Regions from separate parts of the Gottfriedia sp. S16(2024) genome, predicted to be linked through region 2. Evidence: predicted binding sites of a transcription regulator. Region 2 holds the regulator's gene; the other holds the start of a gene.
What was found. Region 2 encodes LexA, which represses DNA repair genes until DNA is damaged. Its sites were predicted from a motif close to CGAACATATGTTCG; they were not measured.

Region 1 (16,293 bases), 1.1 Mb from region 2:
TCTGCTAAGCATGATTTAAAAACATTGTTTGTCTATAAAGGAAACCTCGACCTTATTACACCAATTCAATGGAAAGTAATTCAAGAAAATGTAGTTGAGGCTTTAACAAATACGATGAAATATGCAGATGCTACAGAGGTTTCGATTGAAATACATGTCATGAATAAAATGATAAAAACAAATGTAAAAGACAATGGTAAAGGGAAAGTGAAAATTAAAAAAGGTTTAGGCATCATTGGGATGGAAGAGAGAACAGCGGCTATAAACGGGAAAATAATAGTTGATGGTTATGATGGTTTTTCAGTTACAACTTTGCTTCCAATCCAATAATTTCATCATGTGATATGAATTTCTATTAAGTCCATGATGATTTTGCCTAAATAAAAACATGAATATTCTCATGTAAAAAGGGTGAACTAATACACTGATATTAGTTCACCCTTTTGCTTATAATAGCATCATACACAAAGCTTAAGAGGTGAGAGGATGAAAGTTTTAGAGATAAAAAATTTAACTAAAAAGTTTGGGGATTTTATAGCAGTCGATAATATGTCTTTATCAATTGAAGAAGGAGAAATTTTTGGATTTCTTGGAGCAAATGGAGCAGGAAAAAGTACGACAATTAATATTATTTCAGGGCTACTTCGAAGTAATCAAGGTACTGTAGAAATCCTAGGTAAAAACAGTAAGAAGAATAGTAAGTTCGCAAAAATGAATATTGGAATGGTACCTCAGGACTTAGCTATTTATGAAGATTTAACTGCCTATGAAAATGTTAGATTTTTCGCTGGACTTTATGGTTTAAGAGGTTCGGAATTAAATGAAAGAGTAGAAGAAGCGCTACAATTTGTAGGGTTAGAAGATAAATTTAAGGAATATCCAAAAAATTTCTCTGGTGGAATGAAGAGAAGATTAAATATTGCGTGTGCAATTGCACACCGACCTAAGCTTATTATTATGGATGAACCAACTGTTGGGATTGATCCACATTCCCGAAATTATATTCTTAATAGTGTACGTAAGCTTAACGAAATGGGCTGTACAATCATTTATACGAGCCATTACATGGAAGAAGTTGAAGAAATATGCTCACGTATTTCAATTATTGACCATGGGAAAATCATCGCTGAAGGAACGAAAGAACAGCTTAAATCGATTATTACGAATACAAAGGATATACGAATTGAAGTTAAAACGACTGAAAACATTGATGTTACTGAGCTAAAAGCGATTAATGGCGTAGAGAATGTTCATATTTTAGATAATGTTATTACGATTACTTCAGATAATGGTGTGAATAATCTAAATAAAATCATTCAGCATTTTATAAATAATGAAATTGAAATCAGTTCATTACAGGAAAATGCTCCTAACTTAGAAACTGTTTTCCTTACATTAACCGGTCGAAATTTGCGTGATTAACTTCATGAAAAATTATTTAACAAGGAGGCAATTGACTTGAACATTTTTAATATTGCTTTCATGGAAATTAAGCGAGACTTTCGAGATGTAAGGACCTTATTTTTTATGTTAGCTTTTCCAATCATTTTAATGCTTGTTTTAGGTACTTCACTTTCAAATGCTTTTACAACATCCGTCCCGATTAAGGATGTGCATGTTTTATATAAAGATCAATCTACAACTGGTGAGTTTTCGAAGTATTTTAACGAATTAATTAAAGGTACGAAAAAGTCTGGGATTCATTTTAAAAAAGCGGCGAGTAATACAAATGGTGAGAAAGAAGTTAAACGAAATCATTATGATGGCTATATTTCTATTCAAGATAACGGAATTAAGCTTTATATAAATGAAGGAAACAGTGTTGAAGGTAGCGTTATTCAAGGAATGTTAACTTCTTTTGTAGATAAATATAATGTTGGAGTTGAAGTTGCAAAAATTGACCCAACTCAAGTTAAAGAAGTCTTTTTAGGTAATTCACATGACGATTATATTAAGGATACTTCCATTGCATCAAATAAACAGCCAGGTTCAATGGATTATTACGCGATTGCAATGACGACTATGATTGCTCTTTATGCTGCAATGTCTGCAAGTAAGTTGATTACTGGAGAAAGAATGAGAAAAACAGCTGATCGATTAATCGTTTCTCCTATTTCTAAATTTGAGATTTTTATAGGGAAAATACTTGGAAGTTTGGTTGCTAACTTTCTGTGCATTATTGTAGTTGTCTATTTCAGTAAATTCTTTTTTAAAGCTAACTGGGGTAGCCATCTATTATTAGTCTTTATTGTTTTACTAACGGAAGTTCTTCTATCAATTAGTTTAGGATTGGTTGTAAGCTATATTACGAAATCAAATGCATCATCTAGAGCAATTATCATGATTGTTGTGCAGTTATCTTCATTCTTTGGTGGAGCTTACTTTAAATTGGGCGATACTAGCGGGTTTTTAAAAATCATTACACATTTTTCCCCACTTACATGGGTTAATACTGCAATTACAAAAATTATTTATGCAAACGACTTGTCAGCTGCGATTCCTGCGCTTGTCTTTAATATAGGTTTTTCATTGTTATTCCTATTTCTTGCATCTATTTCTCTACAAAGAAGGGAGGGACTGTAAGATGCAGACAGTTTTTTGGCTAATTTCGAATACTTTAAGAGCTACTTTTAAAAATAAGAAAAATGTTATTATGTATATTTTAGTACCTCTAATTGGTATTTTTATTTCCTTTCTAGCTTATGGTGGTTCAAATAAAACGATTGTTCACGTTGGAGTTGTCAATGAGGATCATCAATATATTGCAAATGATACGATTATGTTTTTAGAACACTTAGATAACGTTCGTATTGAAATAATAAACACTTCTGATGCCAATGATAAACTTGCTTCAGGATCACTTGATTGTGTTATTTCGTTCCATGATGGCTTTACAGATAGTGTACGTTCTGGTAATCCAGATCATATTCAAATATCTTCTATAAAAGGTGCTCAAATTACGAGCTTTGTAAAATCTTATTTATACAATTATATCGATAATGTTTCGGCAATTAGTAAAGTGGCAAAAACAGACCAAACTAAATTTAATCAAATGTATTCCAACTACCAAAATGCAAGCTTCAAGGTAGCAACAAAAACATTATCAGATTCATCTCAGTCTGAAAATATGACGACATATAGTTTAGGCTTTTTGATTATGATTATGTTAATGTCTGCAGGGAATCTTTCTGAAATTATTTTAAAGGAAAAAGAAAATCGAATTTACTACAGACTTTTGTCAGCACCTATTAATGCTAGAAAATATATTTTCTCAAATGTTGTAGTAAATATGATTGTAATGACTATTCAAGTAATTATTACGCTTCTCTTTATGACTAAAGTGTTTCATATTGATATTCATATTCCGTTTTGGGAAGCGGCAATTGTTATGATGCTTTTTGCTTTGATCTCAGTAGGAATCTCATTAATGATTGTGGCGTTCTCAAATAGTTCAAAATCATCTGGAGCATTACAGAACTTAATCGTTGTTCCAACTGTCATGATCTCCGGTTGTTTCTGGCCAATTGAGATTATGCCATCATCAGTACAAAGAATTGCAGATTTTCTCCCTCAAAGATGGACGTTAGAGACTTTGGCTAAGTTGCAACAAGGAAGCAGTTTAGGAAGCTTATATTTAAACATTTTAATCCTTCTAGTTTTTGCGGCTGCATTTTTCTTAATTGCTATTTATAAGTTTAGTCGTAATAGTTCTACTAGAAATTTTGTGTAAGTTTGAAAAAATATAAAATGCTCAATAGAGAAAAAGGACATTAAATGAACATTTATTAAAAATGAAATTATCATTTTTTTGATGATCTATTAATGCTTTTAAATTTTAATATGTTTGACAATTTTATGATTCCAATAACACTAGTAAGTTTTTTTCAGAAGTTAAAAATAGTATGAGCTAATTTTTAGAAAAAAAAATTCAATTGATTAGTTTATTAATTAATGTTCGATATTAATTGACAAGGTTGTTTTTCAATAGCTAAAAAAATCCATCTCTTTTTAGAGATGGATTTTTTTAGCTATTTTATTAGTCCATTGAACTACAAATTTCAATAAAATGTCCGTCTGGATCTGCTACATATGCTACTGTTTGACCCCATGGCTTTGTAATTGGTTCTTTGATGATATTTACACCTTTTGTTCGTAAATCTTCTATTGTAGAATTCACATCATCAGTTACAAATCCGATTTCAAAGGTTTGAGAGGTTGCCTCAGTATATTTATAATTTAATCCAGTAAGCTCTTGAACATTGCTACGTTCAATCATAGCAAGTACGGTATTGCCTGTATCTAATTCTACATACGTACCATGATTTCCACGAATAGGAAGGCCTAAAGACTCAGTATAGAAAGTAAGAGATTTTTCTAGACTTGAAACATATAAAATTAAATACCTCATTTTCAACATTTCACTAACCTCCAGAATAGTTTAATCTCTTTTTCTTTCTACATAAATAAGGTTTTTACCTTCTTATATTGGTTTTTGCAAGTTCTTATTCAAACTGATAAGTATAGAATGATTCCTTCGCAAAAAATGATTTTAATCGATCATCGGGTATATCCTCAAATTTTTCGATTTTTACAACGTCTTTTAGCATCGCTTCTGTTTGAGAACGGTGTGCTTTCATTGTTCTTAGTTTCTGGGTTGCTACATCCATTACATCATTCACGATATCTGGTTTCCCTAATACTTCAAAACGTTCTTTTGTAATTGCAATACACCATACTGTTGGACGATCTTCTTCATCCATTCGTCGAACTGCTTCAACAGCAGCTCTTGCAGTTGCATCATGGTCGGGGTGGACACCATGTTCTGGATAAAAAGTAATTAATAATGTTGGCTGAATCTCGTCGATAATTTCCTTTATTGGATTAATTACATCCTCAGGGTTTTCGAATTCAATTGTTTTATCATGGAATCCGAGCATTCTTAAATCTTGGATTCCCATTTCTCTACAAGCGTCGATTAATTCGTTTTTACGTATTGTAGGAAGTGATTCTCTTGTTGCGAAAAATGGATTTCCCATATTTCGTCCCATTTCTCCTAAAGTTAAACAAGCGTATGTAACCGGAATCCCTTTATTTGTAAACTTAGAAATCGTTCCAGCAGCCCCAAAAGCTTCATCATCAGGGTGAGGGAACACAAGTAATACTTTTTCTTGTTTTTGACTCATTTTTAGTGCTCCTCTCTTAAAATGGCGTATAGCTTAAATGTATTGCGATTGCAAGCTTTCCATCCTCATTATGACCTGCTAGTAGGAGGCGACCTTGGTCATCAACTTCAAAATCAGTTAATCCTTCTGCAACAACCCAGCCTTCCTCAAGCTTTAGTCCGACACGGTATGGGTATTTGCCTGTGATCGTAGCACGGCTAATGATTACTTTCGTATTTCTGATAAAGGCATTTACTGTCATTACTTTTTCATTAAAGTGATTAGCATATGCACCATTTGTAGTTTCTAAATGTAAATAGACTGTTTGATTTATATAATTTTGAAGTGCTTCTTGGGCAGCACCAATTTCTAATTTTTGCATTTTCTCGTACCTCCTTTAAAAAGTATTATAATCCAACTTTCCCTAAATTGGTAATTTGTTGGCTTGTGATTTTGAACATAAAAAGATCCCTATCTAATTGGGTGATAGGGATTGGGGGGATGTGTATAACATGATTACTAAAATTTAACTGTTTAAATATTCAGTTAATTTATATTTAATATACATGATGGGAAAATATTCGTCAACCACTTTTGTTAAAAAAATTTAAAATATTCAAAAAATAAGAAAATGAGGTAATTAATGGTATCTTTTATTGATAAGATACATGACGAGAACTCGACAAAAAAGACGAGTTTTTGTGTAAAATAGTCAAATTTTTACTTGTTTTACCTTTTTTTTCTTTTCTAAAAAGATATTACTTGTTAAACTAGAGTAGAATAATATTTTTAAAGGGAGGTTTTTAACGTGAAGGCAGAAGCACGAAAGTTATATAATCCACAAAGAGAAGAATTAAACAAGCCTTCTCGTAATCAATTTCCGCAAACTCAAAAAAGAAAAACAATAAGAATCCATCGAATCATTTTGACAATATTATTTTTGTCTTTCATTGTCGTGTCTGGAATATATATGTTTAGTCAAAACAAGATCGCTTCGGCAAAGCAACATGAACTTTCAACATTACATGTCGAACAAAAAAAAGTGGCTAAAACTGAAAAAGATTTAAACAGACAGATTAGACTATTAAATGATCCGGATTTCATAGCAAACTATGCGCGTGATCAATACATGTTCTCTAAAAAAGGAGAAACAATCATCATCGTGCCGAAATCAAAAGATGAGATCAGCTCAAACTAACAATTAATTAAACTAAAAGATTCTCATATAAATGGGAATCTTTTTTCTATTTTTATTATAGAACTAACGTTCGTTTGGTGCAAGTTTAAAGTCGAACGTACAAACTCAAATAGGAAGAAGGGAATAGAATTTTTTAGTCTCTTTTACATTTTTCTCTTATAAACATACTCAATTTCTTATCCTTTTGTTGTCTATTTAGTTCTAATTACCCACGATTTCTACAAAATTTTTACTATTCTGAAAAATACATCTTTGTTATAATTTAAATAAGCTTAAATAAGGAGGATTAACATGAAAAAGTTCATTTACGTTTTTGCTATTTTAATTGTACAAGTAATTTTGACGTTCCTTGTTAGTGTTCTCTCGGATTCATCGGCTAGTAATATTGCTATTATGGTAGGATTCGTTACGACGGTCTTCCTTTATTGGAAAACAGCTAAAAAAGTAAGTTATACTCCATTGCAGCGGTATCAATGGTTGCGTGCTGCTGGATTAGAATTTAATGATTTACATAAAGATTTTCAAAGAAAAATTGCTATTAAAGCATCGTTAATTTATAGTTTTTCAGGTTTGGTTGTTACTTTGTATACATCACATATTTTATTATGAGGAATAGTCAAGAAAAAATGGACAAGCATGTTAATTGCTGTCCATTTTTGTTTTTTATTCTGATTCATGTTGTAGTCGTTTAATACGTCTTCTATATGCAAGTGATGAAACAAGAATACTTAATTCGTATATAACTAACAATGGTAAGCTTGTCATCATATCAGATACAAAATCAGGCGGTGAAATTGCTGTTCCGATAATAATAAGGATAAAATATGCAAATCGTCGAGTTTTTCTTAAAAATGCCGGTGATACGATTCCGATACTTGTTAAAAATAGTATAATGACTGGTAAATCAAAGAAAAACGCAAAAGGAACAACTAAGTTAAATAAGAAGCTAAAATAGCGTTCAGCTGTGAATGTAACTGTTACTAAGTCTTCTCCAATATCCTGTAAAAATTTTAAAACGTTTGGAAAGATGAAATAATAGCCAAATGCTAATCCACAAACGAACAATAAGAATAAAGCTGGTATGTAAAGCATTGTGCTTTTTCGTTCTTTTACATGCAAGGCCGGCTTTACAAACGCCCATATTTGGTAAGCTATGACAGGGATACTACACGCGATCGCGAACACCCCACCAATCATTAGATAAATCCAAAGGACATCACTTGGACCAAGCGCTAGAAGCTTTCCATGCAAATCTTGAACAAGGAAATTGAATATAGCTTTCGTATAATATAATCCAATCCCTAAAAAAATAACGAATGCAACAATAACTTTTATTATTCGATTTCGAAGTTCATCTAAATGGTCAATGACACTCATTTCTTTTTCTTGCATAATTTCCCCCAAAGCAAACTGTGAAAGTATTTTATTACACTTTAAAAAGTAAACTGGCTAGCGACGTCGATTACTTGATGTAGTAGCCAATTCTAGGAATAAAGTGTAAGTGCAACTACGTCTTTAGTCTTCGCCCAAAAGGCTTACAAACCGACTAGTTTTCTATAACACCTAAGCTTCCTATATTTTGTCAGAAAAAAGAACAATCGTCAATGAATATAAAGACATTAATTATTCTTAAATTACCATCATTTGCTAATATATTCATATGAAAACTAACCTTATCCGACTATAATAAAAGTATGAGTATGTAAGATAAGGAAGGTAAATATTTTGGATGGAAAAAGTCATGTAATTGTAGGATTATTTGCAACTGGTGTCACAATGTATGCAACAAAAAATGATTCTATGACCGTCCCACTTATAGTTGGTGCAATCAGTAGTTTAGCTCCTGATTTAGATCATCATAATAGTTCATTAACAAAAAAAGTTTCAATGCCGCTAAAAGTTCTTTTCAGCTTATTATTTTTAGCAGCTACATTATTTATTGTTGTGAAAACAGGGAAATTAATTTATTCTGGTTCATGGATTTATGCAGTAGGTATTCTCACATTATTTATTGTTTGTGTTAGCTGGTTACGGAATATAAAAACAATATTAATGTTAACAGGCATATTAATTGCAGTTATTGGTTGGTTTTTCTTTCATGGTTATTGGTCAATCTTTGCGCTTGGAGTATTTGTTGCTGTTTCTTCGAGATTAAAGCATCGTGGACCAACTCATTCCCTTTACTTTTTAGCTTTTTGGTGTGGAATTTGTTATTTGCTGCAAAAAGACTTAATGATAAATGGATTATGGTTAGCTGGTACAGTCGGTTATTTTTCGCACCTATTAGCGGATCAGTTGTTTACAAAACAAAGTATTAAGTGGTTATAGGCCTCTTTAATTATCACATTTTTTTATTAAAATAATCCATACTAAGAAAGATGTGATGATGAAAGAAGGGTCAATATTGAAAAAAATAAATTCTCTAATATCAATGTGGATTTTGTTTTTTATGCTTGCTTTGTCAATCCCGGTTGATGCAAGTAGTAATACATATAACCATCAACGTATTAAGGTGAATACTAATTCTTTTGTTTTTAGCAAACAACCATCAACGCATCTTGCCATTAGGAGATCGTATCGTTCTAATAGAAGTTATCGACCAACAGCACCTAGGTCGAGTTATCGATCTTATAGAAGTCCTGGAAGGAATTTTTTAGGGTATGCAGGTGCATTTGGGTTAGGCTCTCTTTTTGGCTCGATGCTAAACCCGTTTGGTGGCTACTATGGTGGTCAGCACTTTGGTTTTTCATTTTTTGGATTACTATTAGATTTTTTAGTGATAGTAGTGATTATTTGGTTTATTAAGAAAATCTTTCGTAGAAACCGATATTAATTTTTTCCCTTCGAGGTGACTTGTGAAAATCTATTTTGATGAACAAGATGTTGCCAATGCAATTTGTGTATATGTGGCTGATTTAGAAGGAATACGCCCAGAAAGTGTGCAAATTGAGTTTCAATTTGATGAAGATGTTGGGGTAAGTTGTCAAGTTTCGGCCAATCATCTGAACGTATTGTATGGTGAGCAACAAATATCAGACGCAATTGGTTTTTACTTAGAAGAGATTCATCGTTTTTCATCCTATGCAATGGAAATCATTATTGGTTTTGATGAAGAAGTTGGAATTACGAGTGAAATATCATTTATCTATTCATAAAACCCGAGAGAGAACTGGACGTTCTTTCTCGGGTTTTTTCGATTGCTTAGGCATAATTCGTTACGTATTCGTAAACAATATCTTGTACTAATTCATATAATTCACGATCATCATTTAATTGTTCGGTAACGATTTGATCGTACAGTTTATCTAGCATATCAGCTGTAATCCACTGTTCGTGTTCTCCTCTATATTGCATTAACGCTCGTTTAATCATCTGCTTTACAAACTGTCCATCCACTTTTAGTTTCCTCCCTTAAGCTAACTTTAGTATAGCTAAAATTTTGTATTGTTCCTAATGAAAAAATTTTATTGAAATCGAACGTATATTCGTTTAATATATGTTTATAATAAAAATAAGAACATTAGTTCTGCTATTTTTTGGAAAATCGGAGTGATATGTATGAGCATTTGTTATGAAGAGTTACCACATCATCGGATATTATGCATCGATATGAAGAGCTTTTATGCAAGTTGTTCTGCGGTCATGCTCGAATTAGATCCATTAGAATGTTATTTAGCAGTTGTTGGAGATGTAGAGAGAGAAGGAAGTATCGTCCTTGCAGCTTCCCCACGATTAAAAAAGGAATTTGGGATTAAAACGGGATCAAGGGTTTTTGAAATACCGAAAGATCCGCGAATTAAAATTGTAAATCCTTCAATGTCAAAATATCTAGAAATCTCAACAAACATAGTAAAGTTATTAAATGAATTTGTACCCTTAGAGGATTTACATGTATACAGTGTTGATGAATGTTTTTTAAAGGTGGATGGAGTGAAGAGATTATGGGGTGATGCATGGGAGATTGCCGAAAAAATTCGTACTGAAATTATGGCACGATTTCAATTACCTTGTTCGATTGGGATTGGACCGAACATGCTTTTGTCGAAGCTGTGCTTAGATTTAGAAGGAAAAAAAGATGGGATAGCGGAGTGGACTTATGAAGATGTAGAAAAAAAACTATGGCAGGTGAGTCCTCTTAGTGAAATGTGGGGAATCGGTAAAAGAACCGAACGAACTTTAAATGCAATGGGTATTTTTACAGTAGGACAGTTAGCGAAATATCCTCTTCATTTGCTGGAGAAAAAATTCGGGGTGATGGGAAATCAACTATATCATCATGCGTGGGGAGTAGATCTGTCTGAGCTAGGTGCGCCAATAATGAATGGACAGATTAGTTTTGGTAAAAGCCAAATATTAATGAGAGATTATACGAAAGTCGAAGAAATTAAGTTTGTTATTCGTGAAATGTGTGAAGAGGTTGCACGCCGAACTCGTAATGCTAAGAAGGCAGGACGTACGATTACATTAGGAATTGGATATAGTCGTGAAGAATTCGGTGGAGGATTTTCCCATGCTTTTACAATGGATGAACCTACAAATATTACTTCAGATTTGTATGAAATCTGTACAAAATTATTTGATCGATATTATGAAGGGAAGACAGTTCGGCAAATTCTCATTTCTCTTTCGAATATTGTAAGTGACGAAATCATGCAGTTAAATTTGTTTGACCAGAAAAAACCTCAAAAGCGTAATTTAGGATATGTGATGGACGCAGTCCGAAAAAAATACGGATCATCTTCGCTCCTCTGGGCTGTTTCTTATGCAGAAGGAGGAACAGCACTTGCCCGAAGCAAGCTGGTAGGTGGACATAAAGGGTAAAAGATTTCCTTTCGTCCTTTTCTCCCTGCAGGTGAAAACCACTAGTTCTACCTAAGATAAAATGAGAAAAAAGGAGAAGAATGCCGATGATACGTGACCGTGGCACGATTAAATGGACGTCAATGATGTTACCAGAACATGTAAAAATGCTTCGTGATTGGAAAGTATCACAAAATTATGAACAACAAAAAGATGTAGATGAACAACTATTAGAGGAAATGAACCGTCATCTTCAACAGGCAATTCACGAAGATGAAAGTGTACAAATTACTTATTATAAAGATCACTATCACCATAATGTAAAAGGAAAAATAGGGAAAATTAATTTACACCAAAATAGGCTATCCATTTATGAAGAACAAGCTGGATATATGGAGCTGTTATTAAGTGATATTGTGGACGTGAAAATTGGATCTTGAAAATCAAAAAAAATAATGAACCGTTAACGAAAACTCCCTCTTTTTTAAGTACATATACATCGAAAGGGGGAGTTGAAAATGGCACAAATTGCTACTCAACAACTAACATTGTATGTAAATTTACATGCAGGAAAAGACGCACAAGGAAAAATCATGATCAAGAGGAAGGCATATAAAAATGTCCGAGTTGATGTTGATTTAGTGAAGCTAAGTGAAATTGGCAATGCTTTAGCATCATTGCAAGATCTACCGTTAGTAGAACTAGAAGTATTAAGCAATGGACTACTTTTAAACAGTCTATAAAAAAGGAGGAAAGCGACATGATTCAAACATTAGAACTTAAATTTTTAAATGAAAACGAAAAGGTCGTTACGCTAACAGTAGACAATCCAACCATTCCAGTTAATCCAACATTAATCAATCAAGTAATGGATAAAATTGTAGCAAACAACGTATTCACTTCTACAAGTGGAATTGTCGTAGCAAAACAAGGCGCACGCTTGGTTGGTAAGGAGATTATTGAGATAGAGTTATAGGCTTTATTATGGTTAGAAAATGAGTTTTGTAGGCAGTCCAAAGACCTTCTGAAATGCAGAAGGTCTTTTTTTGCGTTATAATAATAGAGAATGAAATCATAAAATAGAAATAGATAAATTGTAATAAGAATAATTTAGTAGAATTGGTGAATAGTTAGCATTCAGATTATAAGAGAATAGTAGAAAAGGAGAGAACGACATGGCATTAATTGCAATTGATATGGATGGTACACTGGTAAATGGTAAGAATGGAATACCTATGGAAAATGTTGAAAGCATCCGGGCAGCACAAAAGGAAGGAATCCATGTTGTCATTTCTACAGGTAGAATGTATGAAAGTGCAAAGGAAGTATTAGATGAAGCTGGTCTAACTTGTCCGATTGTCTGTTTAAATGGCTCCCAAATATATGACTATGAGGCAAAAATTTTGCACAACGATTCAATGGATAAAGAAATTTTTGCGAAAGCCTTAAGCATATGTGAAGCAGAAAATAAAACATTTATTATTAGTACTAGTGAAGGATCATTTACAAAGTGTCGAGATACACTATATGATGAATTTTTTACTGATAAGCAAACTGGCAAGACACACAAAGTGACAGCTACTTTAAGAAAGGTTCGAACTTACTCTTCTATTGAAGATTTTAAGGATCTCGATGTATATAAAATATTATTTCTTTCCAAGAATGAAGAGGTTATTAGTCGCATTCGTCTAAAACTAATGCAAGAAGAGGGACTATTAATTACTTCGTCAGGCTCAAATAACGTTGAAATTAATGCAGCAAATGTAAGTAAAGGAGCGGCATTATTAAAGCTTGCACCAATCCTTGGAGTAGATTTAAATGAGAGCATGGCAATTGGCGATAGTTTTAATGATGTCTCTATGTTTAATCGAGTAGGTTTTCCAGTAGCTATGGGAAATGCGAAAGAAGAACTAAAAAGCTACTGTACATTTGTTACAAAAACAAATGAAGAAGCAGGCGTAGCCCATGCAATCTATCATTTTTTAGATCAAAAACAAAAATTGAAACAAAGTTAATTACATTCAATTTGTAGACCGGCAAGAGAGAGTTTAAAAGTCAAAGTACTTTTGAGACTCTCTTTTTTTGCATTCTTTCTATACTTTGTAGACACTTCTTATTCCTTTTCCCTATTTTAAAGACATAAAGATTGTATAGGTTAACATAATCTAAATATAAACTATAAAGGATGTGGAGTGTTAAAATGGATGTAGCCTTAGGTATATTTCCAATCATTATTATGCTTTTTTACATTGCAATTCCTATAGGTCTTATAGTAGTAATCTCCTACTTCTATAAATTATTTAAAATCCGAAACGAGGAATTAAAGAAGCAAAATGAACTATTAAATCGGATTGTAAATGTACTAGAGAGGTCATAGAACTCGCAATACTATATGATTTAACAGAACTTAGTCCGATGATGACTAAGTTTTTTTATTCTATTAAAATTGAAAAAAATAAAAAAACTAGTGGACATGCTGTAACGAAAAGAAAAAACTTTCATATTAATAAACTATATAGACAAGTCTTTAATATGTTACTCCTAAGAGGATTTATGTCTAATAATAATGAAAGGTGATAATATGAGACATTCAAGACACCCAAGACATCATTGTCCACCAATACCTCCTGGCGAAAGCTTTGCATTTGTTACAAATAGTGGTGGAACAATTTCAGTAATACAAGAAGGAACAGTTGTAACTTTTCCATCATTTCAGTATTTAGGTGAAGGAATTACAATTGATCGAGCAAATGATCGACTAACAGTTGAGGCACCAGGTAATTATTTTATTACTTACACTGTGAATTTAAATGCACTATTAGCCGTATCTACAAGAATATTAATAAACGGTAGACCTATTAATGCATCAGCAATCGTAAATGAAGTGAATAGATCCATTTACGGTAGTCAAATGATCTTACCATTAGAAGCTGGAGATACAATTTCACTTCAATTATTTGACTTTGTTGGAGATGTTAAGTTGTTACAAGGTGCTGGAGCAACAATTAATCTATTCAGAGTTCATTAGTATAAGATTTTATCGTTATGCTTCAAAAGATTCTCCTATCCCGTTACAAGAATGCACTGCTTTTTAAAAAAGTAGTGCATTTTTTAATAAGTTAAAATCATAAAGTAATAAAGGTGAATCTAGTAATAACCACGAAAGTACATATCGTAAAGTATAAAATTAACAAAGGAGAATGATCTATGAGTAAAAAAGAGTTTATATTAGATCAATTGGAAGTCTGTCGTAATGTTGAAAGTTGGATTCAACCTTTAAATGTAGCATTGGAGAATTTAAGTTTAGAGGATATAAGTTGGAGACAAAATGATTTTACTCATACGATCGCTGAAATCGTATACCATCTGTATTTCTATAATGAACGATGGTTGAGAAGATTTAAAGGAGAAATACCAACTGAAGTAATCGATAGTAATGCTTCAACTTTTCGAGAAATGGAAAATTTAACAAGGGAATATTGGCAGGAGCTTGTTGAACGGTTAGACGAGAATTTAGCGAATTGGCAGCAAGCCATAAAAGAAGCAGATGAATCAAAGCTTTATGAACAAATTCCAAACTTTCCAGTAGATGCAGTCTGGTGGGGAGCATTATCTAATTTATGTACACATAATGCTTATCATATCGGGCAAATACTCTACATACGAAAAGCACAAGGTTCATGGGTATCAAAAGAAGAGTAGGAAGCTAATACGGAGAAAAATCATTAAATAATTTGTATTGCCGTATAAGAAATAGTAGGCTATTTTGGAAGAAGTAGGAATAGATGGAAATAGAATTGAAAAAAAGATAAATAAGGGAAAATGGGGAACAAAAGATGATCACACAAAATGTTAGGGATTACATTTTGAAAAAGTACAATATAAGCGAATTGAATTTTTTAGGAAAGGGACAAGAAGCAGAAGTCTACTCTTATGATCAAAAGAGAGTCTTAAAATTATATAAACCAACAGCCCATTCAAAGCTAGAAATATTAAAGCAATTTTATGAATCAATGAATTCTAGTGATGCAAATTTTGAATTACCTAAAATTCACGAGATTATAAAAGAGAAGGGCGTTGTTTTAACAATTGAAAAACGAATTGAAGGCAGAAATATACAAAAGGATTTATCAAATTATGATGAGCAAGTATTAGATTCTTTCTTTGAAAACTATCTATCTACAATATTAAGTATTCAAAGGATTGAATTAGAAAAGCAATTTAAAGGCATTAAATTATTAAGTGATTATGAAGAAGTTTCTTCAAAGGACTGGAACGGTTTTTTAAAGCAATCGCTACTAAGAAAGAATACAGAAGTAGATTATTATTTGAAAAGAGATGTATCAGATTACGAAGTGAAATTAAAACGTTTAATAGATGCATTTTCAGTTGGATATGAAGGGGAATATGCATTAGTACATGGTGATTATTATCCATCAAATCTATTAGTAAATTCAGATGGACAAATTAATGGTGTAATTGATTTCGGATTAATGACATTATATGGAGACCCGTTATTTGATGTTGCATTAAGCTGGATTTTATTTGATTTATATGATGAATTGGGTGAAATAAAGCTAGCAAAATATTTAAATAAAGTAGTTGATCGATTAGGAGAAGAGGTTAGAAGTACAATCCATTTATACGTTTTATTTTATAGTATTTATTCGGCAAATTTCTTTTCAGAAACTTGCAGTGATGGACACTACCAATGGAGTGTTCGCAATTTAAATAACGAAAAATTTTGGGCTGTACTAGAAAATTAATGAAAAATATGAAACTACTAATAAAAAAATGCTCACTATTGTATAGTAAGCATTTTTTTGTTTATTTATTTACTTCTGATTTGACTAAACCAGCTACAAGTATATAGCGCTGCGGTGCATGTCCAATAAAATTAAACGGATAACAAGTACTTACCGTTAAAGTTGGTCTTGGTTTTGGAATAATAACAGTGCGATCATCTTTATCAACGATACGAATTTTATGAACCTTGTAAGTAAATGTGCCAGCCGAAGTTTTAACAATTAACGGATCGCCCACTTTTACTTTACCGAGCCCACGAAATACAGTATCTCGATGTCCAGCAAGAACACTATTATCTCTTTCACCTGGCATCACAGATTTAGCGTA
Region 2 (16,293 bases):
AATGTAACATACTATATAGTAACATTGAACCATGGCCTGCTGATAACACAAATCGGTCTCTGTTAAACCATTTTGAATTTTTTGGGTTATGATTCATAAATTTTGCAAACAATGCATATGCCATCGGTGCAGCGCCCATTGGCATTCCTGGGTGACCAGAATTTGATTTCTCGATTGCATCAATTGATAATGTACGAATCGTATTAATTGCTAATTGTTCAATATTATTAGACATAAATTTCGCTCCTTTAGCTTATTCATAGATATTATCATATAATTTACCATGATTTATTACAATAACTAACACTTAGTTTTGACATTTTTAACAAATTCTTTCCAAGAAATAGAAAAAAGCAGAATATTCTACTGCTTTTATTTGTTATTATTTACAAAATATGAAATTTTATATTGTTAAATCTTTTTTAATGTAAATTTCTTTTACGCATTGCTTTTTCATATTTTAACTTTGCAGGAGTAATATCATTCCCTTTTTCATCAACAATTTTAAGTGAAGTTAATTCATCCATCATTCGAGAACGGAAATCTGCTAAATATTCTTTTCTTAATTGATCTTGTTCAGCTTTCTCTTCAGGATTTAACCCTGCTTCTTTTGCTTTTTTTGATAATTCATTTATTCTATCTAAAGTTTTTTTAGTAACCATTAGTAACCTCTCCTTTATTTATATCTTATCTATTCATTGTTAGTTCCATCACTTTTATAATCAGACGATTAAATAGATGTCTTTCTTGACAAAAAGTCTGACGAAAAGCGGAGTAAAGAGCACTCCCTTAGCAGGCTATGCATCGAAGAAATCGATCGTTCGTTAGAGTCTGATATTCTATTCAATGTATCTCATCTTACAATAAATTGCATTAGCTTTCAATATTGGAGATTTCTTTCACATGTTCATTATACCTTCTATTGACAGTTGCTTTTGAAACGTTATATCCAAATCCTTTTAAGGTAGCTGCAATTTCTTCAAATGTTAGGTCGTTTTGACGTAATCTTACAATTTCGGAAATCGGTAATTCCAACTTATCTCTACCACCTGCGTTTACACTACCTTCTAAGTTTTTTTGAGGCTTATACCCGTTTTCAACCGCCTTTCTCATACCTCTTTTTATTTTCATATTATGAATTTTCCGTTGATATTCCTCTACAATACTTAAAATTTCTAAAACCATTTCATCGCTTTCACTTAATTGAAATTGTCCATTTTGAGAAGAAGTAAATAATTTTATCCCTTCCCTTTTTAAAAAATGTAATAAAGCGATTCTTGCATGACCTCTGCCTAATCGTGTTTCATCTTGTATTAATAAAGCATCAACTTGGTGCTCTTTTATAATTTGAAATAGTTGGAAAAGTCCTTCTCTTTCTACTTCATAACCACTGGCCTGTTCGCCTATTGTTTCTAGAATACACATTCCCATCCGCTCACCTAATTCGGTTAGTTCACTCATTTGTCTTTGTAGTGATGTTTCTTGTGAATCCTTTGCTGTACTTACTCTCGCGTAAATTATTGCATTCATTAACTGTTCCCTCCATACGAACATGAAAACTACTTTAATAAAAAATAGAACTAACGTTTGTATATCATATCCTATCATGATATAATGAAAAAAATAAAGAGGAACGTATTATCTACTTTATAGGCAAGGGGGAAATTCAAATGAACAAACTATCGAAAAGGCAAGCAGAAATTTTAGCTTATATTAAAGACGAAGTAAAAATTAAAGGTTATCCACCTTCAGTTCGAGAGATTGCTGAGGCTGTTGGTTTAGCTTCAAGCTCTACAGTGCATGGTCATTTAGAGAGACTAGAACAAAAAGGCTATATTCGAAGAGACCCTACGAAACCGCGTGCAATCGAGATTCTTGGCGATACAACTACGGTTGTGAATGAAGTACAAGCATCATACTCTGAAATCTATAACGATATTATTAACATTCCTGTAATCGGTAAAGTAACTGCCGGGATTCCAATTACTGCAGTCGAAAACGTAGAAGAATATTTCCCTTTACCGACTTCTGTTGCTCCATCTAACGAACAAGTTTTTATGTTACGTGTAGAAGGAGATAGTATGATCAATGCTGGTATTATGAATGGCGATCTTGTAATCGTAAAAAAACAATTCACTGCTGAAAATGGAGAAATTGTAGTTGCCATGACTGAAGATAGTGAAGCTACCGTAAAGCGCTTCTATAAAGAAAGCGACCATTTTAGACTTCAACCCGAAAATGATGCTCTGTTTCCAATTTTATTAAAACAAGTATCAATTTTAGGAAAAGTAATAGGAGTTTATCGTACATATCATTAAACCTTTTAAGAGCAATGACATATTTATGTGATTGCTTTTTATTTTTAATAAGCATATTCAAACTACACTAACTTATAATTTAAGGGAGTTTTTTTAGTGAGTAAACTCGAGTGGAGAAAAAGTTTAAAAGAAATTTATTTACCAAAAAGTAAGCCTAGTAAAATTAATATACCAGCCTTTAAATATATAACGATTGAAGGCAAAGGGAATCCAAATAATGAATTATTTAAAGAAAATGTAGAAGCACTTTATACTTTAGCATATGCAATTAAAATGTTGCCTAAAAAAGGGATAGTTCAAGAAGGTTACTTTGATTACACAGTCTTCCCTCTTGAAGGAGTATGGGATTTAGATGAAGAAGGCCGAAAACTAGACTATTTAAACAAAGAACATCTTCTATATAAATTAATGATTAGACAACCTGACTTTGTTTCAGAAGATTTAACATACATCATTTTAGATCAACTTAAACAAAAAAAGAAAAATCCACTGTTAGCAAACGTAAAACTCGAATCGATTACTGAAGGCTTATGTGTTCAAACCATGCATATCGGAAGTTATGATGACGAACCACGAACTTTTAAATTAATGGAAGAGTTCTGCACGGAGAATAATCTACAAAGAGTTCAAAAAACACATAAGGAAATCTATATTTCTGATGCAAGAAAAACTCAACCTGATAAATTGAAAACTGTTTTAAGGTTTCAAGTGGAAGAACGATAGACAAAACTAAAAGAGCTTGGATTTTCCAAGCTCTAGACTTACAATTAGTTACCTGTAACATATCACTTTTAAATTAAGCAGTTTATCATTCACTATAACTTTCAAAACACTTCTCTAAATCATCTCTAAATGCAATTGCTAAATAATTATCGATTATATTTCTAGTAATAGGTGATTGAAATACTTGACTCTTATATGCCCCACCATCATATTCAATTATATCAATCTTATTTTCAACCTGTTCATTTTGCACTTCATCAAAATATTTAATACTAACTACTACTCCAGAGTCATCAATCGTAATTAATAACTCTCTTTGATTTAATAAGACCTCAATCAAACTATCTTTATCAATCATAATATCAAATTCACCATTCGAAACTTCAATTTCCTTTTTTAAAGACTCCTTTAAATCTGCAAAATAAGATTCAAATTTTTCACACATCTTACTGTATGCCATATTTTCTGTAACAGTTTCTTTATATATTGCTTTTGTTTTTAAGATGAATTCCCTTTTAAAATCCATATTTCCACTCCTTGTAATGATATAATTGGAGCATTTATATATTATTACTATTCATCATGCATTGAAAAATAGAATAACAGGAAGAATGTATTTAAATTTTTTTTAAATTGATTAGCCTAAAGTAACAGACTAATTATTCTGTCAGGACTTCTTACACACTTTTTCTTAATTATTGTAAATAATATTACACTTTTTAAATTAATCTATGAAATGATTATAAGATTGAGAATCAGATGAGATTACATTTGAATTGAAGATGGGTAATTGGAAGTGGTTAATGATATTTGGGGTAATAAAATTATTTTTATTCTTGTTTAAAAAATTAATGCCGAAAATATCGTTTAATCTATTAATTTAACATAAATAATTTCAGGATCCCCTTCATCCAAATTATCGATAAGTCCACTTTCAATATATCCTAAAGATTGAAATACTTTTTGCATTTGGATATTTGATTTATTTGTAGATGAAAATAATTTCTTTTCTGAAAAAACTTCAACATATTTCATGAGATTTTTTGCTATACCAAGCCTCCTCATGTTTGGTGAAACAATTATTAAATCAATAAATAAATGGCCAAAGAAAAATTTATGATAAATCATAAAACCTACTAAACTTCCATTCAATTCACAAACTGTACATCGATTTTCTTCAATCGATAGTTTAATTTGATTTTTCCTCATTCGGCTTCCAATAATTTGTGAATCCAGAATTACGATTGATTCACAATCATTCAGATCCGCATTTCTAATTCCCACTTTCGTTCTCCTTTTCTAAAGATAGTTATAGTTAACCTTTTCTATAAAATACTTTCAAACCCTTTTATGTATTATGTTTAATGTTAATAAACCTGTATTTAAAATCATACAGGTTCACTTAATAAACAATTCAATATTTTATAGATTTGTTGGATTGAAAATTTTCCCCCATGTTTTTATCCCAACAATTCCATCAACTACTAAATCATTTTTTCTTTGAAATTCTTTAACTGCATTTTCAGTTAGGTTTCCGAATATCCCATCCACTTTAACGCCTATTTTTTCTTGAATTTTCTTTACTTGCACTCCCCTCGAACCTTTTTTTAAGATTCCGTTATAAGGATATAACTCAATTTGAATGATCCTTTTATATAATCCATTTTTAATATTTGCATTATTTACCGAGATGAGCACATCTGCATAATTAGTATCTACAGCCCATCCTGCTGCAGCAATTGCTTTAAATTGCTCATTAGCAGTTTTGTAAGTTTTCACTTCACTGTATCGTGGATTACTTAAAATAAAATCAACATAGCCCTGAACTGGATCATTATATTTTATATAATATCCACCTTCATTTTTAGGTCTAGCAGTTCCTCTACTACTAAGTGGTAAACCTGGATACCACGTTTGACCTGCAATATTGTTATTTTTCTTAAAATTTTTAGACGTAAAATGTGCTGTTTCTACTTGCCATTGAGTATAAATCACTTCAGTTAACCAGCCAATTTTTTTTGAAACTTCTTGGGCATATTGAAAATATTTAATTGTATTAGACACTATAGACTAATCCTCTCCTTAAAATGCTTGTCCTATAGAGTATTCATATGCTCCAATCTTGGTACTAAGGAATTAGTAGAAAAGTAATCGAATCTGTCTATTTTTTCTATTTAAAAATTCATATATTCTATTACCCTTCTTGTATTTAACAACTATTAAAGTTTCTTCATACGATAGTTAAAAACTGGAGTTGATAAAATGACTAATTGGATCTACATTTCTACATCAAACCGCCAGCTAAAACTTTTCGACGGAAACACTCTGCTTAAAACTTACCCAATTGGTGTAGGAAAAATGCTTACTCCTACTCCTACAGGAACTTATACAATTATTAATAAAGATCCAAATCCTGGTGGACCTTTTGGGGTACTATGGATGGGACTTTCCGCTCCACATTACGGAATTCATGGAACTGATAATCCTGCAACAATTGGTCACTTTGTTTCACATGGTTGTATTCGAATGTTCAATAAGGATGTACTTGAATTATCTTCGATGGTTCCAATAGGCACAGGTGTCGTTATTCATCAATAAATGAAAAAACCACGAGAAGTTCTTATCTTGTAAGTTTTCATAGATTAAGCGGCACTTCTATTAAAATAAATTTCCATTCTCTTAAAAATGGTTTATGGCTTCCATGTTACAACTAAGAAGAAAATTAAAAACCCTTACTCTACTGTAAGGGTTTTGGAAAATGAATTGAAAATTGAATAGTTCCATCTATTAATTTCACATCATGTTTTAACTGATGACGGTTTAAAATCGATTTTACAATCGCTAGACCTAAGCCTGTTCCTGTTAAATGTTTATTTCGGGAAGCCTCCATAACATAAAACGGTTCCCAGATTTGCTTAATTTGAGTGGAATTTTTAAGATTTGTTTCATTTTTAATGATGAATACAATTTCCTCATTTTCCTCGTAAATCTTAATGTTAATTACCGGATTTTTTGTATATTTAATTGCATTACTAATTAAATTATTAAATACTTTCTCAATTTGGTCACGATCTACTTCAATATTAATTTGATTCGTTTTAATATATTCTTTTTTTATGATTATATTATTTTGATTTAATTCGATTTCGAAGTTTTCCAAGCTAGAATCCAAAAGCTGAATTAAGTCAAATTGTTCTATATGTAATCTTTCACGTTCAATTCTTGATAACTCTAATAATTTATCGATTAAACGGTTTATTTGATCTGTTTGTTTAATGATTGTATCAACATAGGTTCCGTCATCTATTCCGTCCTTAATTCCTGCCGAATAAGCTTTGATTAAAGCAAGCGGAGTTTTAAGTTCATGAGAAATATCTGAAATGAACGTTTTTAAATTTGCATTCCGTTGATTTAAATCATCATGGGCAATCCTCAATTTGTCACTCATTTCGTTTATACTTTTAGCAAGTTCTTCGATTTCATCATTTGTTGAAATTTTTGCCTTTTTAAATTCTAATTGAGCGATTTCTTTAGAAATATCTTTTAACTCTTTCAATGGATCTGTTATTTTTTTTGACCAAATCCAAACCATTAAAATCAGCATTAAAATCAAGAAAATCATAATATAAATGGTAAACTTATTTACGATTTGAACAGCATCACTTAAATAAACAATCGAGACACCAACTACAATAAATACATTATCCTTTTGAATAAAATCGACTAAAAAACTAGATTTCAACTTACCTTGATCATAGATTTTACTAATTCTTTTACCACTTTTAACTTGGTTTAATGTCTCTTCTGTAACCCAAAATTTATTTAACGTTACTCTTTTTTGATATAAATTATCTCGTAATAATCCATTAAACTCGTCTAAATTAGATTGTATTGGTTCATAAGCGATTGTTACATTATTTTTTTGTTCCAATTGATTAATTGACTGTTTAAACTCAGCCATTGGCATCTTGTTTATTGATGTTGAAATGTCATGTACTCTATTTTTCATCTGAAATAAATAATATTTAGGTAATAAATACGAATTGATTATTAGATAAAAAATAAAAACAAAAAGAATACATACGGTAATTGCTATCGATATTTTTCTTCCTAATCGATTCATTTTTCTTTTCTAAGACTGTATCCTAAACCTCGATGTGTTTGAATAAGATCTTCTCCTATTTTTTCTCTTAATCTCCTTATATGTGTATCAACGGTTCGATCATCTCCATCGTAATCAATACCCCATACATTGACTAACAAATCCTCACGTGACAAGATGTTTCCTCGATTACGAACAAAACAGCTTAATAAATCAATTTCTTTTTTCGTTAAATTTAAATTTTCTTCGTTTTTAAATGCAATTTTACCTTTAAAATCTACTTTTATATGATCAATTATAATAAGATGTTCCTCTTTTAGTAATTTTTTAGCTCTAGTAATCAGGACCCCCGGATGGAATGGCTTTCTTACATAATCGTCAGCCCCAAGTTTTAGAGCTTGTAGTTCGTCCTCATCTTCACTTTTAGCTGTAAGCATTAATACTTTTGTTTCACCGTTTTTCTTTATTTCTTTACACACATCAATCCCACTACTATAAGGCATCATCCAATCTAAAATAGCTAAATCAATTTTTTCGCTATAAAAGATTTCGATCGCTCGTTCTCCGTCTTCTGCTAAGAAAACGGTATATCCTTCCTTTTTGAAATAGGCCTGTAAGATCTTTAACATATCTTTTTCATCATCAGCGATTAGAATATTGATTTTTAATTCCTCCGTTCAATTATGTTATTTTGTCACGTTCATGTAACAAAGGTAGCTTAAACTGTTTTCGAGGAGTGATAACATGAGGATCATTGAAATTTTAATCAGTGCGCTATTTATTTTATTTGCAATCTTAATTGTATCAATTCATTCATAAAAGGCAGGTTATAGACATGAAATATACCATATTTAGAAGGATCGTTAGAAGATTACTAGTTTTTACTTTGATATTATTAATTTTCCCTATTATTTTATATAGTTATTCAAAAAGTATCGAACCAAAAATGTTGGATGTAAATCAAATAACGATCACATCAAATTCCGTTTCAAAGCAGATGGAAGGATTGAAAATTGTTCAATTTAGTGATAGCCATCTAGGTGCTCATTATACATTAAAGCAATTAAATAAAGTTGTCGATCAAATTAATAAACAAACCCCTGATTTAATTGTGTTTACTGGTGATTTAATTGATAATAGCGCTTTATACAATAAATTAGATCAAATCCCTGCAGTACTTCAACAATTAAAAGCAAAATATGGTAAATATGCTATTTACGGTAATCATGATGTTGGTGGAGCAGGCAAGAAAATCTCATCATCTGTTTTCATAAAATCTGGTTTTACAGTTTTAGAAAATGAACAGAAAGTAATCGACTTAAAAGATCATAGCAAACTAAATATTATTGGTTTGGATGACTATCTCTTAGGAAGACCAAATCCGGCTGAAGCATTTAAAAATATACAAAAAAACGCTTTTAATCTCTTACTAGTACATGAACCCGATGTGGCAACACGCCTTAAAGAGTATCCGATTGACTTACAACTTTCTGGCCATAGTCATGGTGGACAAGTAAAACTTCCATTTCACGAAGCAATTTATACCCCACCATTAGCAACCATTTATACTGAAGGTTTATATAAAATAAGTGATCATAAAAAACCTTTGAACTTATACGTTAATCGGGGTATAGGAACAACAAGGCTTCCGTTTCGATTTTTTAGTGTTCCAGAAATTTCAGTTTTCACTTTAAAAAGTAAATAATAAAACCCGCAAGGAAATATGAATTCCTTGCGGGTACATTAGAGATATTCTTTATCAATAATTAGTCAACGAAGTTCACATAGTTTTTCCACGTATACAAATCACGTTGCAATGAAGATATTAGGACATTGGACTAAAATCCTTCCAGATTGTTACTGATAATAGTTCATGGGTAATGTCATTACTAAACCAAGTTTCATTCCATTCAACCTGGCTTCTTTCAAACCTCGTTCGTTCTTCATATTCTTCTATACTTCTATATTTAATAAATAAATTGATGTAATAATATTGCTCATCTTCTCTTTGCATAAAATTCATTCCAATATTTGATGGCTCTGAATGAAATTTTGAATGTGCTGACTTTTTTAATCTTGATTTAAAATCCTCTAAAAACTTCTTTTCAAACTTATATTCAAATAAGACGGTAATCATTGTTTCAACCCATTTCTATTATTAGTTGTCCATTAGCTAAACACTATTATAAGTATTCAATTTCTTAATTATTCTTACCAACCACTCATACATATAAGATTTAATTTGAGAGGATAATATAAAAAATAGAAATTTCTATAAGAGGTGCTTATGGAAGAAACACAATCACTGAACTCATCTGAAAATATTACTAGTCTTATTTGGAAACTATCAATAGGTTCTACATTAGCATGGGAAATCTCAAATTTTTTTGGTTCCTCACATCCATACTTAGGTCCAGTTTCTCTTATACTTACTATTCAATCGACAATGGACAAAACAATTAATTTATCAATCAAGCGAGTAATTGGAACAATGATTGGAATCGGTATTACTGTAATAATCGCGAGTTATCTAAAAGTCACTGGATGGAACTTAGGACTTTTAATTCTGTTTGGTACATATATTGCTAAATTTTTAAAATTAGACAAAAAAGTACTTCACCAGGTCGCTCTCACAATTCTATTTGTATTTGCATTTGAACACCAATCAAAGGATTATGCGATGGATCGAATGAGGGATACGCTTGTAGGTGTCTTGACTGCTGGATTAATACAGGTCATTTGGTCTTCTCTCATCTCAAGAAAAAAGAATTGAAATAGTACAAACACTATCCTGATTTGTTTATTTTCAATTTTTAAGAGGATTAATTAAGAATACTACTTATTTCAATCCTCTTTATTTTTCAGATTATTCTTTCACGATACTGCACAATAAAAATTCAGTCTCTCATGTTCTCATAGAAGACAATTCTATTACCAAACGGATCTCCAATCCGAACCTCTCGTGTTTTCCAAGGAGTTTCTTCAATTCCAGGTCGAGCATATTTATATTTCTTTGCCAGTAGCTTTGAATGAAGTAACTCTAAATTTTCTACTTCAATTCTAATAGCTGCACCTGGGCTACAATCCCCATGGTGTTCAGAAAGATGAATTACACAATTGTTATAAGAAATTTGCATATACAAAGGTAAATCGTCTTCAAATCGATGCTCCCAATCAATCTTAAATTCTAAAAATGTTATGTAGAATTCTTTTGCCTTATCTTCATCAAACATACGTAGAATAGGTGTAGGACTTTTCATAGAAATTTTCGATGTATTCATTTCTCTTCTCTCCTTTTCTTTTAAAACTACTACCTATTAAGAAGTTCATTTAACTTATTGCATCAATAATTCCTTGAATTACTTTCATACTCTCAATGTCCTTTGAACGAAGCTTTCGTCCCGTACCTTTTTCATAAACCTTTTTTTCTTCAAGTAATTGGTATGGGTTTAGGACATTAATTGATATACCTTTTAAATTATATTTTTGAATTGGCAATGCATCATTTCTCCATTCCCAGTCTGGAAAACCATTCGCTATGATTTTACCTTCTTCTGAAATTTTAACAAATACAAAACTCACATCGATTTCGTCTTTTATGAAATCTGTTTGGAGCATACTGACTGGAATTTTCTTAAAACCAGCTTTAACCATTGCCTTTTCTAACTCATCCCTGTATTGAATTAAAGAGACTAAATCAATATCCGAGTGTTCGCGAGTCACTTTTCCAAGCAGAAAATCAATTGCCCACCCTCCCCGTAGCCAGATATGAAATTTTAGATTTAAACAAATAGTATTTATATCACTGAGGATCTTTAACTGTTTCTCAACCTTATTGGAATTGTCCAATTTCACCACACCTTTTATATGTACTATTTATTAGTTTCTTCTTCGTTGGTTTTGGCACCTTCTAGAACTTAAAATAACCAGTGTGTAAACAAATTCCAAATTAAAAAAGCTTCTTCAATCGAAGAAGCCTTTACTTAATGTCCAATATTTTGGTTTATGCCATTTGGTTTATTAAATACAGCTATTGAATCAACTATAGATTCGCTTGCTGCATTTAAACCAATGATGGTAGTTTTTATTTCATTTTCATGAAATTTAATCACAATTTTATCAATAGCTGATACACCAGATTCGTCCCATATATGAGCTTTTGATAAATCAATCTCGACTGTTTTTACTTCATCTTTAAAATTAAAAGCTTCAACAAAATCTGTGACAGATGCAAAGAACAGTTGACCTTCTACTTTATACACTCGCTTATTTTCCTCAAGTTGAGAAGTTACTTTTACTTTCGAGATTTTCGCTGCAAAGAAAACAGCACTTAATAAAATTCCAATAATAACACCAATGGCTAAAAAATTATGATTTAACATTAATAACAGATTGTCCAATCATTGCACATCCAGCCATTCCCCCAAATAACCAATACACTTGAGGATATTAAACGGGAAAATTGGATTAGTAAATCTACGCTATATCGTTATTTAGAAAATTAAAAATGACCTTTGAGTAAGGTCATTTTAGTTTTTGTAGATGAATATTTTTTGAGTTAGTTCATAAATAACCCAAGTTTGATAAAATTACGAATACAATTACTGTAAATACAAAAGCAAGTATCACAGTTTTAAATCGACTCTTCTTTCTAACATTTTCAACATAGTAAAAATCATCATTTCCCATCAGCGCTCCTAAAACTAGATAGACTAAAAGAGATACTGGCAAAAATAAGAATACCAATCTTACAAGAATTGATGGAATCAAAAGAGCTTCTGCAATACCTCCACATACACCTAAAAATACATAATCTGTATTCGATTTATATAGTCTATTTCTATTCATGATTTCCCTCTTTTAAAATTCATTTTTACCATCTAAATTTTAAAAAACAAGTTCATTTGAGCATATTACTCATTTATTTATCAACTTCTTCACATTCTCATTCGGACTCCAACAATTAAATTTATAGTTCGTCATCGTTTCAAATCCCAACCTACTACAATAATATTTCATACCTTTCACTTGTTTCTCTGCTTTAAAATGCTGACACGTTGCACAGCAACGGAAATCTTTCATAGGACCTCCTAAAATGAAAACAAAACTTTGAATTAATTACATTTCCCAATAGAATTAAAGTTCTTATTTATCGAGCAAATCTTCAATTGAATTAAAAAAATGAGTAGCAACAGGTTACCCTTATTACTTTCTACCTCTAATTTTAATTGAATTTTCAATTTATTAATTGAGTACAAAATCTCATTTACTTTTGTATTTATACATTTGAGTATCTTTTCAATATTTTACGGTTAATTTCTTCATAAACACAGAAAATAGTAGAGCATAGTAATTAATGGAAAAGGAGATTTACCGATGAAGCTTTGGATTACTTCTATTTTCTCTATATTAGTAGCTCTATCTACTACCTGCTCTTCAGTATATGCTGAACCTAATCATAAGCTTGCAATAGTGATTGATGATTTTGGTAATAACATGAAAGGAACGGACCAAATGCTTTCACTACCGATCCCATTAACAGTTGCCGTGATGCCTTTTTTACCATCTACTAAAAAGGATGCAACTGTTGCTCATTCTAAAGGATATGAAGTCATTGTTCATTTACCAATGGAACCAAGGAAAGGGAAAGCAAGTTGGTTAGGACCTAATGCAATTAAGACCAACTTAAGTGATGAAGAAATTCGAAGAAGAGTCCTCGCCGCTATTGATGACGTCCCATACGCAATCGGAGTAAATAACCATATGGGTTCAAAAGCAACTTCCGATGAGAGAGTAATGCGCATTGTCTTAACTGCTTGTAAAGAAAGGGGCCTATTTTTTTTCGATAGTAAAACGAATTATCGAAGCGTAGTTACTAAAATTGCAGATGAAATAGGCGTGCCGGTCATTGAAAACAAGTTATTTTTCGATGATTTATACACATATAAGCATATAGAAAAGCAGACTCGACTACTATTAGAAAAAGTAAGAGTAGAACCAACTATGATTGCGATTGGACATGTGGGAGAACCAGGCGAAATTACTTCAAATTTAATAAAGGAATATATACCCAAAATTAAAGAAGAAGCTAATTTTGTATTTTTATCAGAATTAGTAGAAAACTTGCCAATCCCATTACATTAAGAAAAAATTAGGAACCGCTATTTTGCGATTCCTATATTTTTTGATCTGTATTCCTTAAAGTAATCCTCAACCTCGTTAATATTATTAACGACCAATATTTTATCATTGTAATCTTTAAACTTTTTAAAGAATTTTGGTTTCCCCACTTCTTCAAAATACTTATTCCATTTAAACATTTTGAAGAATATTTTAAGTGTCGGTTTATAATTTGACTTCTCTAATCTAAGTTTTTGTAAGAAATACCTTTTAATGATTCGATAGGTTCTAACAGAATAGCTAGTATCTAAAAAAATAATCAACTCTGCATTTTTAAAACTATTACCTACCCAATCTTCATTATGAACACCTTCAATAATCCACGTATCCGAACGAATGAGTGTATTTAAATAGCATTCTCTTTCTTGATTTGAACGACTAATATCTTTATGACCTTTTTGCCTTTTCCATACAACATTATCTAACTCATAATAAGGTATATTTAGCTTTTTGGACATTTTCCTGGCTAATGTCGTCTTACCACTTCCAACTGAACCAATGATATGTATTTTCTTTGGTATGTTATTTCTCACTTAAATCACCACTTATCTTAAAACATCGATTCTATATTATTCGATTAAGTACTTAAAATGACCTTGTTTAAACTTAAATAAAAAATAGGAGCTGAATGAATCAGTTCCTATTTTTATTTAATCGTTCCGCTATTAAATTTAATCTTTAACTAGTTACTAAACAATGTTCATTATTTACGCCAAAAAGTCGTTAATTCAGATTTATCTTGAATATTGAACTCAATCATTTTCTGAAGCAATTCATAATTGACTGGGACTTTCCAAGGAATACGAAACAAACCTTTTGTAGCACTATAGCCAGCCTCAGCAATTTCATCGGCAAAGTGCTCAATACCTTTTTCTTCTGGTGATACACTCATATGTTGCTTCGCAGTCGAAATGCCAATGATAAATGTACCATGATTGGAAAACATAGGCGTATTCCACTTAATTTGCGGCTCTAGGCTAGGAAATTTATTCGAAATCCAATCCAAAATTTCAGCAGTTCGTTCACGGTGGTCTGGATGATCAATACCTGCTAAATATTCTGCAAAAACTACCATGTCGGTCCCTCCTCAATCAAAAATTATTTAAGTATGTAAGACTTTAATTTAAACTATATACATATAATCCAAAACAGTCAAAAATCACTTCAAAGTTTTATCATTATTAGATTTCTCTACTTCAAAAACCCTTGTTCTACTATGATCTTATTAAAAAGTCATATTATCATTCATTGAAAAAAAAGTTATAATTCCTAAAACTAAAATGATAATCAAAATTGTCTGTATGCATATCCCAACAATACTGCAAACCTTTCCCGAAATTGCTAGGCCTTTCCCTTTTTCATTCGAATGATTAATTTCGGCAATACTTTTTCTAGAAATAAAAAGACCTATTATACCAAGTATGAACCCAATATAAGGAATGATTATCGATAATACGCCTAAAGTTAATGAAGAAATAGATTTACTATTCGTTGTAACCACATCAAAACCCCCATGAATTTAAAAATATGAATTAATTCTAAAAAAATGTATAATTACACTATTATATATAATTCTATTATAATATTACACTAACAACTCCTATTTGTAATTTGGGTTAATTTCAGCATTTCTTTATAAAAAGTAAGAACCATTTAAGGCGTATAAAATAAAAAATAGGATAGAAATTAATTTCCATCCTTAACTGTTTATTTCTTTTTCTCTCAAATAATCTTCATATGCTTTTTTTACCTTATCGGATATTGGCAAAGCTGGTGCTACTTTTGAAAGTCTTTTGCTTAGATCGTTTAAAAGATATACCCCTCTAAACAAAATGCCAGCTAAAATTCCGAACCCTATAATGATACCAACTTCTCCTATCATCGAAAGAAATATACCTAATACGGTTGCTAATATGATTGATATTAACAATTTCAAAGGAATTCTTCCTTCCCTAGTTTTTCTTATCCACAAAAGACTATATTTAATGTCGAAAATCAAATTTATCATCAGGGACATTCAGAGTGTGACCGTTAATAACAACTGTATCACTATCAATCCATTCAATATCTGCTGCGCTCTCACGATAATTCCAGTATACAGTTTTACTCTTCTTTTCCTTGTTAAATACTAATTCTCCTCTTACAGTATTTTCAGTTGTTGCTCCTCCACTTGTTACATATGCTTTTAAAGTATAATTTCCGTTTGGAGATTCTTCTTCTGTAAGATATTCTCCTTTTGGTAATCTATTCATATCAAAAAATGCCCAGTATACCCCATACCCGATAATCACCAAAAAAAATACGCTTACAGAAATTAATATTTTAAATGTTTGTCGTCTTCTTTTCTGCCAACTTTTTTTATTTTCTAGTATTTTAGTAGACAAATTACGATCTCCTTTTTTGTACCCAATGAAATTTCAATCTATTTACTGAAATTATAATTGCTTTAAATTGGTTTATAAAAACTTAAACACCATTATTTTCTACTAATTCCCTTTTGCTTAAGAATGTTATCTGAATTTCACCATAATTAAATGAGTATTTTTTAACATTCTTACTTCTCCGTTTTATTTATGCAAGTTCTAAAGGTAAATAAGCATATTCTCCATCCCTAATAATCTCACATTTTTTAACTGAAATCGGATACTTAAAAATCGGTCCATCTATCACGGTAGTATGGAACTCCCCACTTTCTCCACATGGATCAATGCCTCGACTTTCAAGCTCCTTCACATATTCATGAGTTAATGTTCGTCCTAAATCTTCTTCTCGCATTCTTAATGATAAGTTGACCGATACAACAATTGTTTGAAACCCCCTATTGATAAACTCATCGACAGCTTCACGGTGATTCATTTCCCATAATGGCATACCAAGCTTTAATCCAACATTTTTAGTAACCTTATCATGCCAACAATCTTGTGCAGGCATATCTATGTCTCCCGTTACTAATACTTCTGTTCCTTGATT

Region 1: AB1282_RS21800 (Y-family DNA polymerase) is a predicted target of LexA. The motif match lies at 9,835-9,848, and genes of this name have one in related genera.

Annotation. Positions count from the first base shown of each region.
Region 1 covers NZ_JBFLUO010000001.1:4,534,091-4,550,383, reverse strand. Annotated here, with positions in the region: gene AB1282_RS21870 (sensor histidine kinase) at 1-330, shown strand, start outside; gene AB1282_RS21865 (ABC transporter ATP-binding protein) at 487-1,422, shown strand; gene AB1282_RS21860 (ABC transporter permease) at 1,459-2,583, shown strand; gene AB1282_RS21855 (ABC transporter permease) at 2,585-3,730, shown strand; gene AB1282_RS21850 (VOC family protein) at 4,037-4,417, opposite strand; gene bshB2 (bacillithiol biosynthesis deacetylase BshB2) at 4,503-5,183, opposite strand; gene AB1282_RS21840 (YojF family protein) at 5,200-5,544, opposite strand; gene AB1282_RS21835 (FtsB family cell division protein) at 5,971-6,360, shown strand; gene AB1282_RS21830 (hypothetical protein) at 6,652-6,969, shown strand; gene tatC (twin-arginine translocase subunit TatC) at 7,024-7,752, opposite strand; gene AB1282_RS21820 (metal-dependent hydrolase) at 8,086-8,688, shown strand; gene AB1282_RS21815 (hypothetical protein) at 8,810-9,193, shown strand; gene AB1282_RS21810 (DUF2653 family protein) at 9,216-9,515, shown strand; gene AB1282_RS21805 (YqzH family protein) at 9,562-9,756, opposite strand; gene AB1282_RS21800 (Y-family DNA polymerase) at 9,919-11,181, shown strand; gene AB1282_RS21795 (YolD-like family protein) at 11,268-11,600, shown strand; gene AB1282_RS21790 (DUF1659 domain-containing protein) at 11,679-11,903, shown strand; gene AB1282_RS21785 (DUF2922 domain-containing protein) at 11,921-12,136, shown strand; gene AB1282_RS21780 (Cof-type HAD-IIB family hydrolase) at 12,336-13,175, shown strand; gene AB1282_RS21775 (BclA C-terminal domain-containing protein) at 13,742-14,188, shown strand; gene AB1282_RS21770 (DinB family protein) at 14,368-14,862, shown strand; gene AB1282_RS21765 (phosphotransferase family protein) at 14,997-15,926, shown strand; gene AB1282_RS21760 (class D sortase) at 15,988-16,293, opposite strand, start outside.
Region 2 covers NZ_JBFLUO010000001.1:3,388,561-3,404,853, reverse strand. Annotated here, with positions in the region: gene tkt (transketolase) at 1-235, opposite strand, end outside; gene AB1282_RS16020 (DUF896 domain-containing protein) at 423-662, opposite strand; gene AB1282_RS16015 (YneB family resolvase-like protein) at 874-1,530, opposite strand; gene lexA (transcriptional repressor LexA) at 1,671-2,318, shown strand; gene AB1282_RS16005 (GyrI-like domain-containing protein) at 2,415-3,041, shown strand; gene AB1282_RS16000 (hypothetical protein) at 3,127-3,567, opposite strand; gene AB1282_RS15995 (GNAT family N-acetyltransferase) at 3,909-4,325, opposite strand; gene AB1282_RS15990 (glucosaminidase domain-containing protein) at 4,464-5,105, opposite strand; gene AB1282_RS15985 (L,D-transpeptidase) at 5,304-5,639, shown strand; gene AB1282_RS15980 (sensor histidine kinase) at 5,779-7,164, opposite strand; gene AB1282_RS15975 (response regulator transcription factor) at 7,161-7,805, opposite strand; gene AB1282_RS15970 (metallophosphoesterase) at 7,979-8,848, shown strand; gene AB1282_RS15965 (hypothetical protein) at 8,969-9,280, opposite strand; gene AB1282_RS15960 (FUSC family protein) at 9,431-9,916, shown strand; gene AB1282_RS15955 (glyoxalase superfamily protein) at 10,041-10,424, opposite strand; gene AB1282_RS15950 (nucleotidyltransferase domain-containing protein) at 10,474-10,992, opposite strand; gene AB1282_RS15945 (STAS domain-containing protein) at 11,127-11,543, opposite strand; gene AB1282_RS15940 (PspC domain-containing protein) at 11,707-11,991, opposite strand; gene AB1282_RS15935 (hypothetical protein) at 12,061-12,225, opposite strand; gene AB1282_RS15930 (divergent polysaccharide deacetylase family protein) at 12,520-13,287, shown strand; gene AB1282_RS15925 (AAA family ATPase) at 13,305-13,856, opposite strand; gene AB1282_RS15920 (iron chaperone) at 14,027-14,398, opposite strand; gene AB1282_RS15915 (DUF4190 domain-containing protein) at 14,549-14,824, opposite strand; gene AB1282_RS15910 (hypothetical protein) at 15,023-15,259, opposite strand; gene AB1282_RS15905 (DUF5412 domain-containing protein) at 15,306-15,644, opposite strand; gene AB1282_RS15900 (diphthine--ammonia ligase) at 15,895-16,293, opposite strand, start outside.